Regions from separate parts of the Bradyrhizobium sp. OAE829 genome, predicted to be linked through region 2. Evidence: riboswitches for the same ligand, from Rfam matches in the RefSeq annotation. Region 2 holds a riboswitch; the other holds the start of a gene.
The links. A riboswitch is a leader RNA that binds a small molecule or an ion and turns the genes downstream of it on or off. The one in region 2 is predicted to bind S-adenosylmethionine.

Region 1 (5,649 bases), 300 kb from region 2:
TGGGAGCCGCAGATGCGCTACTTCTCGCGCGGCCATCGCTGCATCGCCTATTCGGCGCGGGGCTATACGCCTTCCGACGTGCCACCGACATCAGACGTCTACACCTACAAGCATTTCTACACCGACGCGCTCGCCGTGCTCGATCATCTCGGGATCGCCAAGGCACATTTGATCGGCCTGTCGATGGGCGCCTATTCGTCGCTGCAGGTCGGCCTCAACGCCCCCGAGCGCGCGCTGTCGATGACGATGGCCGGGGTTGGCTCCGGCTCTGCAATCGAAAATCTCGAAGCCTTCCGCAAGCAATGCGTGGCCAATGCCGAGCAGTACGAAAAAATCGGCTCGGTGGAGGTCGCCAAGGTGACGCGCGAGGCGCCGAGCCGGATTCCGTTCCTGGTGAAAGACCCGCGCGGCCACGCCGATTTCTATGCCGCATTGTCGCGCCATGACGCCAAAGGCTCGGCCAACACTATGCGCAGTTTTCAGGGCGGGCGGCCCTCGATCTACACCCTGACGGACGCGATCCGCAACGTGCCGACACCGGCGCTGATCATCTGCGGCGACGAGGATGACAATTGCATCGAACCTAGCCTGTTCCTGAAGCGACATATGCCTGCGGCGGGGCTGACGTTCTTCCCTAAATCAGGCCACGTGCTCAATCTGGAGGAGCCGGCGCTGTTCAACGAAATGGTCGAGCGGTTCATCGCGCTGGTCGAGGCCGAAAGGTGGCCGGTGCGCGATCCGCGTTCGATGGGCTAGGACGCGGACTCATTAAGGCGCAGCCACAGCCTGATTGACGCGAGTTGAACGAAGGCACACGCCAGCTCTGAAATATTGCGCCTTTGTTCATCGCAGGAGATAGACTGACGTGTCCGATACCCAGAAACACACACCCGCACTCTCGACGGCTGGGCGCGACCTGCTGAGGCGAGGAAAGTGCTCAATCTCCAATGTAAGGCAATTCGGAGTTGATGGTCGAAAGACGCTCTTCTTGCTGCTTCTCCTTTTCGCGATCCCCGCGGGCGATTGCTCCGCGCAGACACCGCCGCCGCCAGTCGACGAACGTGCGTTCGAGCGCGTGCCGCCGACGGTGGTGAAGAGATTGGCGACCCGCTTTTCGCTAGGCGCATTCGCCGGCCGCTTCGAGGAGACGCCGCTCGGCGCGGTCCGCAAAGCCGTGGGCGAAGGGACCATTAAACACCAGGGCCACGCTGGAGGTAGCATCTATTGGCTGTGCTATAGGCGCGCGCAGCATCGATTATGGGTCGTGTCCCACGGAGAGATGGGCGGCCCGGACCATCGCGTCACAGAGATCGTTGAAGAGCTCACCGAGAAAGACACCGAGACCTCGACCGATTGCGCCATCATCCCGGAAAAGTTCTCGCCCGTCGTCTTCGACGGCAAGCTGCATTTGGGTATGTCGCGTCAGGAGGTAATCAAGGCGCTGGGACCGCCGTCGAAGTCGGAAGCTGCTCAGATCGTGTATTCTCACGCGGGAAAGCTCGCAAACGGTTTCGATGAGACCGCTTGGCTCATTCTCCGATTTCGTGAGGAAAAGCTCGTGTCCATGCGCGGCTTCAAGACCACGACGAATTGAAGTGGCTGCCGGATCAAAAGTTCGACCTTTGCGGACTCCCCGATGCGCAATTGCGCATCGGGGAATGACGACGGGGTTACTTTGAGCCCCTTGTCAGCAGGAACACGCCCTGCTCGCCGAACATGTTCCAGAACCACCACGGCAAATTCAGCCGCAGCGGGCGGCCGTAGAGATCGAGCGCGACCGCGCGCTCCATCTTGACGTTGATCTCGGCGCAGAGCTGCACGAAATCCTTGATGGTGCAGAAATGGATGTTCGGCGTGTCGTACCAGGTCGCCGGCAGGTTTTCGGTGCGCGGCATGTGGCCGCCGACCAGTAATTGCAGCCGCATCCGCCAGAACCCGAAATTCGGGAACGAGACGATGGCGCGATGGCCGATCCGCAGCAGGTTTTCCAGCACCACTTTCGGCTGCCGGGTCGCCTGCAGCGTCTGCGACAGGATCACGTAATCAAAAGCGTCGTCGGGATAATTGACGAGGTCGGTGTCCGCGTCGCCCTGCACCACCGCAAGGCCCTTGGCGACGCAGCGGTTGACGCCCTCGCGCGACAGTTCGATGCCGCGGCCGTCGATGCCGCGGCTTTCCAAGAGCTGCAGCAATTCGCCGTCGCCGCAGCCGACGTCGAGCACTTTGGAGCCGCTCTGCACCATTTCGGCGACCAGCAAATGATCGCTGCGATAGTTCCCGGTGCGGCCGGGTGTGACGCCCGTGAGTGGCAACGTCTGTTGGATACTCATGACGCAGCGCCATCATTTTCGAGGCCACGCGCCTTGCCAGCGGACTCCAGGAAGGCACGGGAGATGTCGAAGAATTCGGGCACGTCGAGCAGGAAGGCGTCGTGACCGCGATCGGTTTCGATTTCGGCGAACGACACCCGCGCGCTCGATGCGTTGAGCGCATGCACCAATGCCCGCGATTCCGAGGTCGGGAACAGCCAATCTGACGTGAAAGACACCACGCAGAACCGCGTCTGAATGCCGGAGAACGCCTTCGCCAGCACGCCGTCATGATCGGCGGCGATGTCGAAATAATCCATCGCCCGCGTCAGATAGAGATAGGAGTTGGCATCGAAGCGCTCGACGAACGACGAGCCCTGATAACGCAGATAGCTTTCGACCTGGAAATCGGCGTCGAACGAAAATGTCGGCAGATCCCGGTCCTGCATCCGCCGTCCGAACTTGCGATGCAGCGCGGCGTCCGACAAATAGGTGATATGCCCGGCCATCCGCGCCACCGCGAGGCCACGATGCGGATGCGTCCCCTGATCGACATAGCGTCCACCATGCCAATCCGGATCGGCCATTACCGCCTGCCGGCCGAGCTCGTGGAACGCGATATTCTGCGCCGAATGGCGCGTGCTGCACGCGGTCGGGAGCGCGGAGAACACGCGCTTCGGATAGGCCGCGGTCCATTGCAGCACCTGCATGCCGCCCATCGAGCCCCCGACAACACAGAGCAGCGTGTCGATGCCGAGGCGGTCGAGCAGCATGGCCTGCGCCCGCACCATGTCCGGTATCGTGACGACCGGAAAATCCAGTCCCCACACCTTGCCTGTCGCGGGGTTGGTCGAGGCCGGACCGCTCGAACCCATGCAGCCGCCGATCACGTTGGAGCAGATGATGAAATACTTGTCAGTGTCGAGAGGACGGCCAGGACCGACCATGATTTCCCACCAGCCCGGCTTGCCGGTCAGCGGATGCACATTGGCGACATGCTGATCAAGCGTCAGCGCATGGCAGATCATGATGGCGTTGGATCGCCCTGCATTGAGCTTGCCATAGGTCTGGTAGGCGATCTGGAAGGGCGCCAGATCGATGCCGCAATCAAGCCGCAACGGTTGATCGGCGCCGAACGCCGCCACCAGCGAACTCGGATGGTCCGCCTCGTGCGCGCGCTCCTCGGTATGCACCGAGGGGCTGGCTATCGACTGAACGTTTGTCATTTCGGCCACCGACCTCCCAAAGGGAGGCCCTCCCGGACAGAAATCAGGCCATAAAAAAACCCGGCCTGAACAAAGGTTCGACCGGGATCACTTCTGTCCCCGGCCTGTTTAGCGAGTTGTTTAACGTGGCTGCAAGCCGGCCGGCTCAAATGACCACGGAATGGGCTAAAGCTAGTCCGAAGGGAGCTTTTCGTCAAGGCGGGCCATGGTTAACCGGCCCGGCGCGCCATCATTGCCGATGTTTCTCTTTGCTTTCGGCGGCCGTCTTTCCTAATCAATGCCCTTGTATTTGCCGGTGATTTCGGCCCCCGGCGCTAAAGGCTAGAACATGTCCAAGGGACCCTCGAAGGCACCCCCCGCCCCGCCCTCCCTCGCGGTGCTGCGCAAAGAGATCGACAGCATCGACGAGCAGGTTCACCGTTTGTTGATGGCGCGCGGCGACATCATCGATCGGCTGATCCAGGTGAAAGAGACCCAGGAGGTCGGCTCCGCGTTCCGTCCGGCGCGCGAAGCCGACATGATGCGGCGGTTGGTGGAGCGCCATCGCGGCATCCTGCCGATCGACACCATCGAGAGCATCTGGCGCGTCATCATCTCGACCTTCACCTACGTCCAGGCGCCGTTCTCGGTGCATGCGGACGTCTCGGTCGGCGAATCCGCGATGCGGGATTCGGCGCGGTTTCATTTCGGATTCGTGGTGCCATACGTGGCGCATTTCAGCGCGCAGGCCGCGGTCGAAGCGGTCTCCAAATCGAAGGGCGATCTGGCGCTGGTGTCGGCGACGTCGAGCCGGACGCCCTGGTGGATCGAGCTCGAAGCCGATGGCGCGCCAAAGATCATCGCGCGGGTGCCGTTCCTCGAACGCGCCGACCATCCGGCGGCGTTGCCGGTGTTCTTGGTCTCGCGCGTCGCCGACAACGCCATGGTGATTGAGGTCGAGACCTGGAGCGTGCGTGTCTCCGGCTGGAACGCCGAGACCGCCCGCGCGCTGGCGCCGCTCGCCGAGATCGTCGCTGTCCCCGATACCGCCTTCGACGGCGCCGCGCTCTTGGTGTCGATATCAGGCACCGGGCTGGAGAAGATCAAGACCGCCCTGATCGAGGCCGGCGCGTCGGTGCGCTCCGCAGCCCTCGTCGGCAGCCACGCAACACGCTATACGGTGCCCCCGAACGGGGCGGCCAAATCCTGAACAGACGCCCTACGATCCGGAGCCAGAAGATGTCCCGCCCCGTGCCGAACCCCGGCATTCTCGATATTGCGCCCTACACCCCCGGCAAAAGCCCGGTGGCCGAGCCGGGCCGCAAGGTGTTCAAGCTCTCCGCCAACGAGACGCCGTTCGGCCCGTCGCCGAAGGCGATGGCGGTCTACAAGGAAGCGGCTGGTCATCTGGAGGACTATCCGGAAGGCACCTCGCGGGTGCTGCGCGAGGCGATTGGCCGCGCCTTCGGGCTCGATCCGAACCGCATCATCTGCGGCGCCGGCTCGGACGAAATCCTCAACTTGCTGGCACACACCTATCTGAAGCATGGCGACGAGGCGATCTCGACCAGCCACGGCTTCCTGGTGTACCCGATCGCGACCATGGCCAACGGCGCCAAAAATGTCGTCGCGCCCGAAACAAATTTCACCGCCGATGTCGATGCGATCCTGAAGCTGGTCACGCCGCGCACCAAGATGGTGTGGCTCGCCAATCCGAACAACCCGACCGGAACCTACATTCCGTTCGACGAGGTCAAGCGGCTCCGCGCCGGACTGCCTGATCATGTGCTGCTGGTGCTCGACGCCGCCTATGCCGACTATGTGTCGCGCAACGATTACGAGCTCGGCATCGAGCTGGTGGCGACCACGGAAAACACCGTGGTGACGCATACGTTCTCCAAGATTCACGGGCTGGCATCCCTGCGGATCGGCTGGATGTTCGGCCCGGCGAACATCGTCGATGCCGTCAACCGCATTCGCGGCCCCTTCAACGTCTCGACGCCGGCGATGCTGGCGGCGGTGGCGGCGATCGAGGACACCGCGCATGTCCAGATGTCGAAGACATTCACGGAGCAATGGCGCAACTGGCTGACGGAAGAGATCAGCAAGCTCGGCCTCAAAGTGACGCCGAGCGT
Region 2 (5,649 bases):
CCGCGCGCGAAAGGCAATTCAGAGATCGCGCACCCATTCAATATTTTGGGCGCATTATCTCGCTGCGCCAGGATGTTTCCTAGCACGGCAGGCGCTGATTCCGCGTGCGCGAAACGCAATGGGCCCCTGCGCGATTGCAGGCGGGCGCACTCCCCTAGCCGATCGACCAGACGAACGGTGCCTTTCCGCCGGCTGGCGGCTTCAAATGCACGGGAATATGGCGGCCGCAGCCGGCCGCCAGGCCCTCGAACAATCCCCGCAGGACGCTGGCGCAGGCCGGGTGATAATCGCCGACATCGGCCATCAGCTTCCAGCTCTGCTGCCGGATTTCGAACGTGCCGTCGGACTCGCTGATCTCAACCGCATCATCCTGCGCCTCGAACAGCGCACGCAGGAAGCTGGCAAATTCCTTCGGCCCGCCGCGGCCCGCCCCAAGGTTTTGCGAGATCTCGTCGAAATATTGCATGCCGATCAGCTTGCCGGTGAGGTGCAACAGATATCGGGCATCCTCCGGACCGAAGCATTGCACCATCACGGGAGCCGCGGTCTTCACATATTCCATCGCGTAGTTGCGATAGGCCTTTTCCAACCGCGGCTTCGGCCAGCTTGCAACAGGCAATGCCGGCGCGGCGGCGGGATCGAAGCGCGGCGCTTCGAGATGCCGCGCGAACACCATCCGCGCATCGAGATCGAGCGGGTGATCGTATTCGTAGTAATAGCCTTCGAGGCCGTCCTGGCCTTCGACGCTTTGCTTGGTGCAGACGAAGCCGAGATTGAGATTGCCGAGCGCCACGCCGTTATTGCCGTGCCAGCCCCGCAGCATCGCGCGCGACACATCGCCGGGCACGCCGCAGATCGCGGTGCCCCGCCAGATCCAGCGCGGCGGCGGATAACGGATCCAGGCCTTGCGATCGGTCTCGTACATGTATTCGACATGGACGCCGCCGATCCAGTTGGAGAGATAATGATACTGCGCAGCCGCGACCGCCGGCGGCAGATGGCTGAGCCCGAGTTTTTCCAGCCCCGGCAGGAAGCGTTCCTGCTGTTGGCGGCGAAACACCCGGAACACGAATTCGGCGGCATCCGCCGTACCGCGCCGCGAGACCACGGTGAGAACGAGGCCGGTGAAAAACGCGTGGTAGAGATCAGCGATGCTGCGCCACTTCGCCCATTGCGCTTGCTGCGATTGCTCTTCGGACATGCTCTCTCCCGCGCCGATTTTCTTGTTGAGGGGCGAGCATATATCAGCCGTCATTGCGAGCGCCAGCAATGACGGAGGATCGTCCTCATGGTGAGGAGCGCGTCTTCGCACGTCTCGAACCATGAGGCCACAGACGGGCCTGCATCCTTCGAGACGCGGCCAAGAGGCCGCTCCTCAGGATGAGGATGTCGAGGATTGCAGGCTACACCCTGAAATGCTTGCTCAGCTTCAGGCCCTGCGCCTGATAGTTCGAGCCGATGCGCTGGCCGTACATGGCATGGGGCCGCGCCAGCATTTTTTCGTAGACCAGGCGGCCGACGATCTGTCCGTGCTCGAGGATGAACGGCACCTCGCGCGAGCGCACTTCCAGCACCGCGCGCGAGCCCTGCCCGCCGGCGCCGGCATAGCCGAAGCCGGGATCGAAGAAGCCGGCATAATGCACGCGGAATTCGCCGACCAGAGGATCGAACGGCACCATCTCGGCGGCGTAATCCGGCGGAATCTGCACCGCCTCTTTCGAGGCCAGAATATAGAACTCGCCGGGATCGAGGATCAGGCTGCCGTCCGGGCGCGCCGCGATCGGCTCCCAGAATTCATCGACCGCATAGCCGCCGCGGCGGTCGACATCGACCACGCCGGTGTGGCGCTTGGCGCGGTAGCCGACAAAGCCGCCGGAATTCGCGCCGCTTAGATCGACGCTCAGCGCCACGCCATTGGCGAGATCGGCGTCGTCGATATCGACCAGCCGCTCGGCCTCATGCAGCGCGTCCAGCTCGTCCGCGTTGAGGATGGCGTCGCCGGTGCGAAAGCGCACTTGTGACAGCCGCGATCCCTCGCGCAGCAGCACCGGAAACGTCTTCGGGCTGATCTCGGCATAGAGCGGCCCGTGATAGCCGGCGCCGATCATGTCGAAGCGGCGGGTACCGTCAGCGATCACGCGGGTGAAGACGTCGAGCCGCCCGGTCGAGCTCTTCGGGTTGGCGGCGGCGACGATCTCCGGCGGCAGCGCGAGGCTCTCCAGCAGCGGCACGATATAGACGCAGTTGGTTTCCAGCACCGCGCCGTCAGTGAGGTCAATCTCGTGCAGTTTCAGCTCGTCGATACGCTCGGCAACCGTCGCACCCGGCCCCGGGAGGAAGCTCGCGCGCACCCGGTAGGCGATGTCGCCGAGGCGCAGATCGAGGCTGGCGGGCTGGATCTGGCTCTCGACAAAGGGATAGGCCGGCAGGATCAGGCCCGCATCCGCCATCGCCGCGATCATGCGGTCGGGCAGAATTCCGTTGGCGTCGGGCGGCAGCGTGAACGGCACGGCGGTCCTCAAGGGGCCCGGAAGGGTGACCCAAATGTCATCCAAACCTCATAAATATGGGCATTTAGGGGTTATCCGATGGCCGGCTTGACGAAAAGGGCGCGAGGGAATATCAGCATGACTTATCCCGTGGTGATTTGAGCCGGCCGGCTTGCAGCCACGTTAAATAAGTCGCTAAACAGGCCGGGGACACGTGTGATCCCGGCCTGTGGAAATTTTTCCAGGCCGGTTTTTTGTGACCATTTTCAATGGTGGTCACGACGGAGGTCACATGCCTGAGGCTAAGTCTACCACCCGCTATCGTCCCGAAACCCGCCTTGTCCATGGCGGCACGCTACGCTCGCAATTCGGCGAGACGTCCGAGGCGCTGTTCCTCACCCAAGGCTACGTCTACGACACCTCGGAGCAGTGCGAGGCCCGATTCAAGGGCGAGGAGCCCGGCTTTATCTATTCGCGCTATTCCAATCCGACGATCGAGATGTTCGAGCGCCGCATGATGCAACTCGAGGGCGCGGAAGCCGCGCGCTCGACCGCTACCGGCATGGCCGCGGTGACGACCGCGATCCTCGCACCGCTCCGGGCCGGCGACCACGTGGTCGCTTCGAAAGCCCTGTTCGGCTCCTGCCTTTACGTGGTGCAGGATCTCTTGCCGCGCTACGGCATCGAGACGACGCTGGTCGACGGTCTTGACCTCGACCAGTGGCAGCGCGCGTTGCGGCCGAACACCAAGTCCTTCTTCCTCGAGAGCCCGACCAATCCGACGCTCGACGTGCTCGACATCCCGGCGATTGCCGAGATCGCGCACAGTGGCGGCGCACGGTTGATCGTGGACAATGTGTTCGCCACGCCGATCTGGCAGAGCCCGCTGACACTCGGCGCCGACGTCGTGGTGTATTCTGCGACCAAGCACATCGACGGCCAGGGCCGCTGCCTCGGCGGCATCATCCTGTCCTCGGAAGCATTCGTCGCCGAGCACCTCCATAACTTCATGCGCCATACCGGCCCGTCGCTCTCGCCGTTCAACGCCTGGGTGCTGCTGAAGGGCCTGGAGACGCTGGCGGTGCGGGTGCGCGCGCAGACCGAGACCGCCGGCAAGGTCGCCGACGCGCTGGCGAACCATCCGAAGGTCTCGCGGCTGATCTATCCCGGCCGTGCCGACCATCCGCAGGCCGAACTGGTGAAGCGGCAGATGCGCGCCGGCTCGACCCTGGTCGGCTTCGAGGTCAAGGGCGGCAAGCAGGCCGCGTTCCGCTGCCTCAACGCGCTGCAGATCTCACGGATCTCGAACAACCTCGGCGACGCCAAGAGCCTCGTCACCCATCCGGCGACCACGACGCATCAGCGGCTGACGCCGGAGGCGCGCGCCGAACTCGGCATCAGCGAGGGTTTTATTCGATTCTCCGCCGGGCTCGAACATGCGGATGACCTGATCGAGGATTTTGTGCAGGCGCTGGAGAAGGCGTGAGCTGATTGCGAATGTAGCCACACAACAGGTGTCGTCCCTGCGAACGCAGGGACCCATAACCACAGGGCGTTGTGAGTTAGGGAAGCCATCGACCACTGCCTGTAATCATTTGGCCCGCGGCGTATGGGTCCCTGCGTTCGCAGGGACGACGGCGGTGGGTACCGGCGATAGCCGCAATCACATCGGCCGATAGGTCCGCACGTCGGACGGCACGTTGACGCCGAGCTTGATCTGGCCGACGGAGCGGATGATGTCGTCGCCGAGCAGTTGCGCGAAGCAGGCGTAGCCCCAGTCGCTCATGTGCAGGCCGTCGGCGATGACGAAATTGTCCATCGGGATCGCCTGCTTCTCGTGCCAGTCGCGCATCACCTCGAAGCGCGGGAAGATGCCGACCTTGCGCAGTTCGGCAACCTTGCCCAGCAAATTGATCATCTTGCCCGCGCTCTCCGCGCGTTCGTTGACGCGCGGCGAATATTGCGGATCGATCAGCACCAGATCCGCGCCGGTCGCCTGAATGCGCGCGACACCGTCTTCCACCAGCTTGATGGTTTCGGCCGGATCGAGATTGCGCAGCACGGCGTTGGTGCCGACCTGCCAGATCACCAGGTCCGGATGCATGTCGATGACCGAGGTCTGCAGCCGCTTCATCATTTCGGGCGCGTCCTCGCCGCCTTGGCCGCGATTGATCACGGTGATGTCGGCGGTCGGGTATTGCCGGTGCAGCTGCGCCGCGAGGCGGTTGGGATAGTTGAATTCCGGCGAGGTCGCGCCGAAGCCCGCGGTCGACGACGATCCGAACGCGATGATCACCACCGGCTCGCCCGCGGCGAGCTTGCCCGCGACACGCGGCAGCGATCCCATCTTCTTGGCGCCACCCTTCGGCGGCAGGCAGGGAACGCGGCTGAAGATGTCGGCGGCCGATTTCGCGACCTCTTTCGCCTTGTCGATCGCCTTGCCGGTCACGCTCCTCTGCGCCGCCGGGCCGGACGGCTCGGCGGCCGCCACGCTGCCCGCACCGGTGGTCGGCGCCGCCGGCGGTTTGGCGGCTTCAGTTTTGGCCGTGTCGGATAACGTCGCCTGCTGGGCGGTCTGGGTCGCCTGCGCCTGCACCTGCAAAACGGACGCCGGCATCAGCAGCACCGTCGCCGCGATGGCGAACGCTGCCAGCGATGCAGACGGGGAAAAAGGGCAGTAACGACTCATTTACGCTAGTTCCTCAATTCTGCTGGGCCGGGTTCACATGCGCCGCGTCGATCACGAATTTCGAAAGCGCGCGGCCGAGGCAATCGTGCACCCGCTTGGCCAGGTCAGGGCCATGCGACGTGCTGGACAGGTCGAAATCTCCGGCGTCGCTCCAGTGCCGCATCATGGCGAAGCGGTCGAACAAGGGAATGTCGTGCTGCTGCGCCACCACACGCATATTATCCAGGTAGGGCGGCGCGGAAATCATCGTTTCAGTACGCGGGCTGTATTGCAGATTCATCAGGATCACGTCGACCCCTGCCTTCTGCAACGCAGCAACGCCATCTTCGACACCGGCGCGGAAATCATCGGGATCGATCGATCGAATAGCATCGTAGGTGCCGGTCTGCCAGATAACCAAAGTAGGCTTCTTTAGCTCGACCAGCTTAACAAGTCCGCCAGCGACCTCTTCGGCCGTCTTCTTGACCTGTA

Region 1: it holds a riboswitch for S-adenosylmethionine, as region 2 does, so the genes downstream of both, metX (homoserine O-acetyltransferase MetX) here and ABIE49_RS17960 (O-succinylhomoserine sulfhydrylase) in region 2, are expected to answer to the same signal.

Annotation. Positions count from the first base shown of each region.
Region 1 is NZ_JBEPOE010000001.1:3,358,289-3,363,937, forward strand. Features, by position in the region: gene ABIE49_RS16390 (alpha/beta fold hydrolase) at 1-756, shown strand, start outside; gene ABIE49_RS16395 (hypothetical protein) at 866-1,594, shown strand; gene metW (methionine biosynthesis protein MetW) at 1,671-2,330, opposite strand; gene metX (homoserine O-acetyltransferase MetX) at 2,327-3,535, opposite strand; SAM riboswitch at 3,623-3,702, opposite strand; gene ABIE49_RS16410 (chorismate mutase) at 3,864-4,724, shown strand; gene hisC (histidinol-phosphate transaminase) at 4,754-5,649, shown strand, end outside.
Region 2 is NZ_JBEPOE010000001.1:3,657,337-3,662,985, forward strand. Features, by position in the region: gene ABIE49_RS17950 (hypothetical protein) at 155-1,201, opposite strand; gene ABIE49_RS17955 (2'-deoxycytidine 5'-triphosphate deaminase) at 1,404-2,510, opposite strand; SAM riboswitch at 2,630-2,709, shown strand; gene ABIE49_RS17960 (O-succinylhomoserine sulfhydrylase) at 2,782-3,975, shown strand; gene ABIE49_RS17965 (SGNH/GDSL hydrolase family protein) at 4,153-5,178, opposite strand; gene ABIE49_RS17970 (SGNH/GDSL hydrolase family protein) at 5,192-5,649, opposite strand, start outside.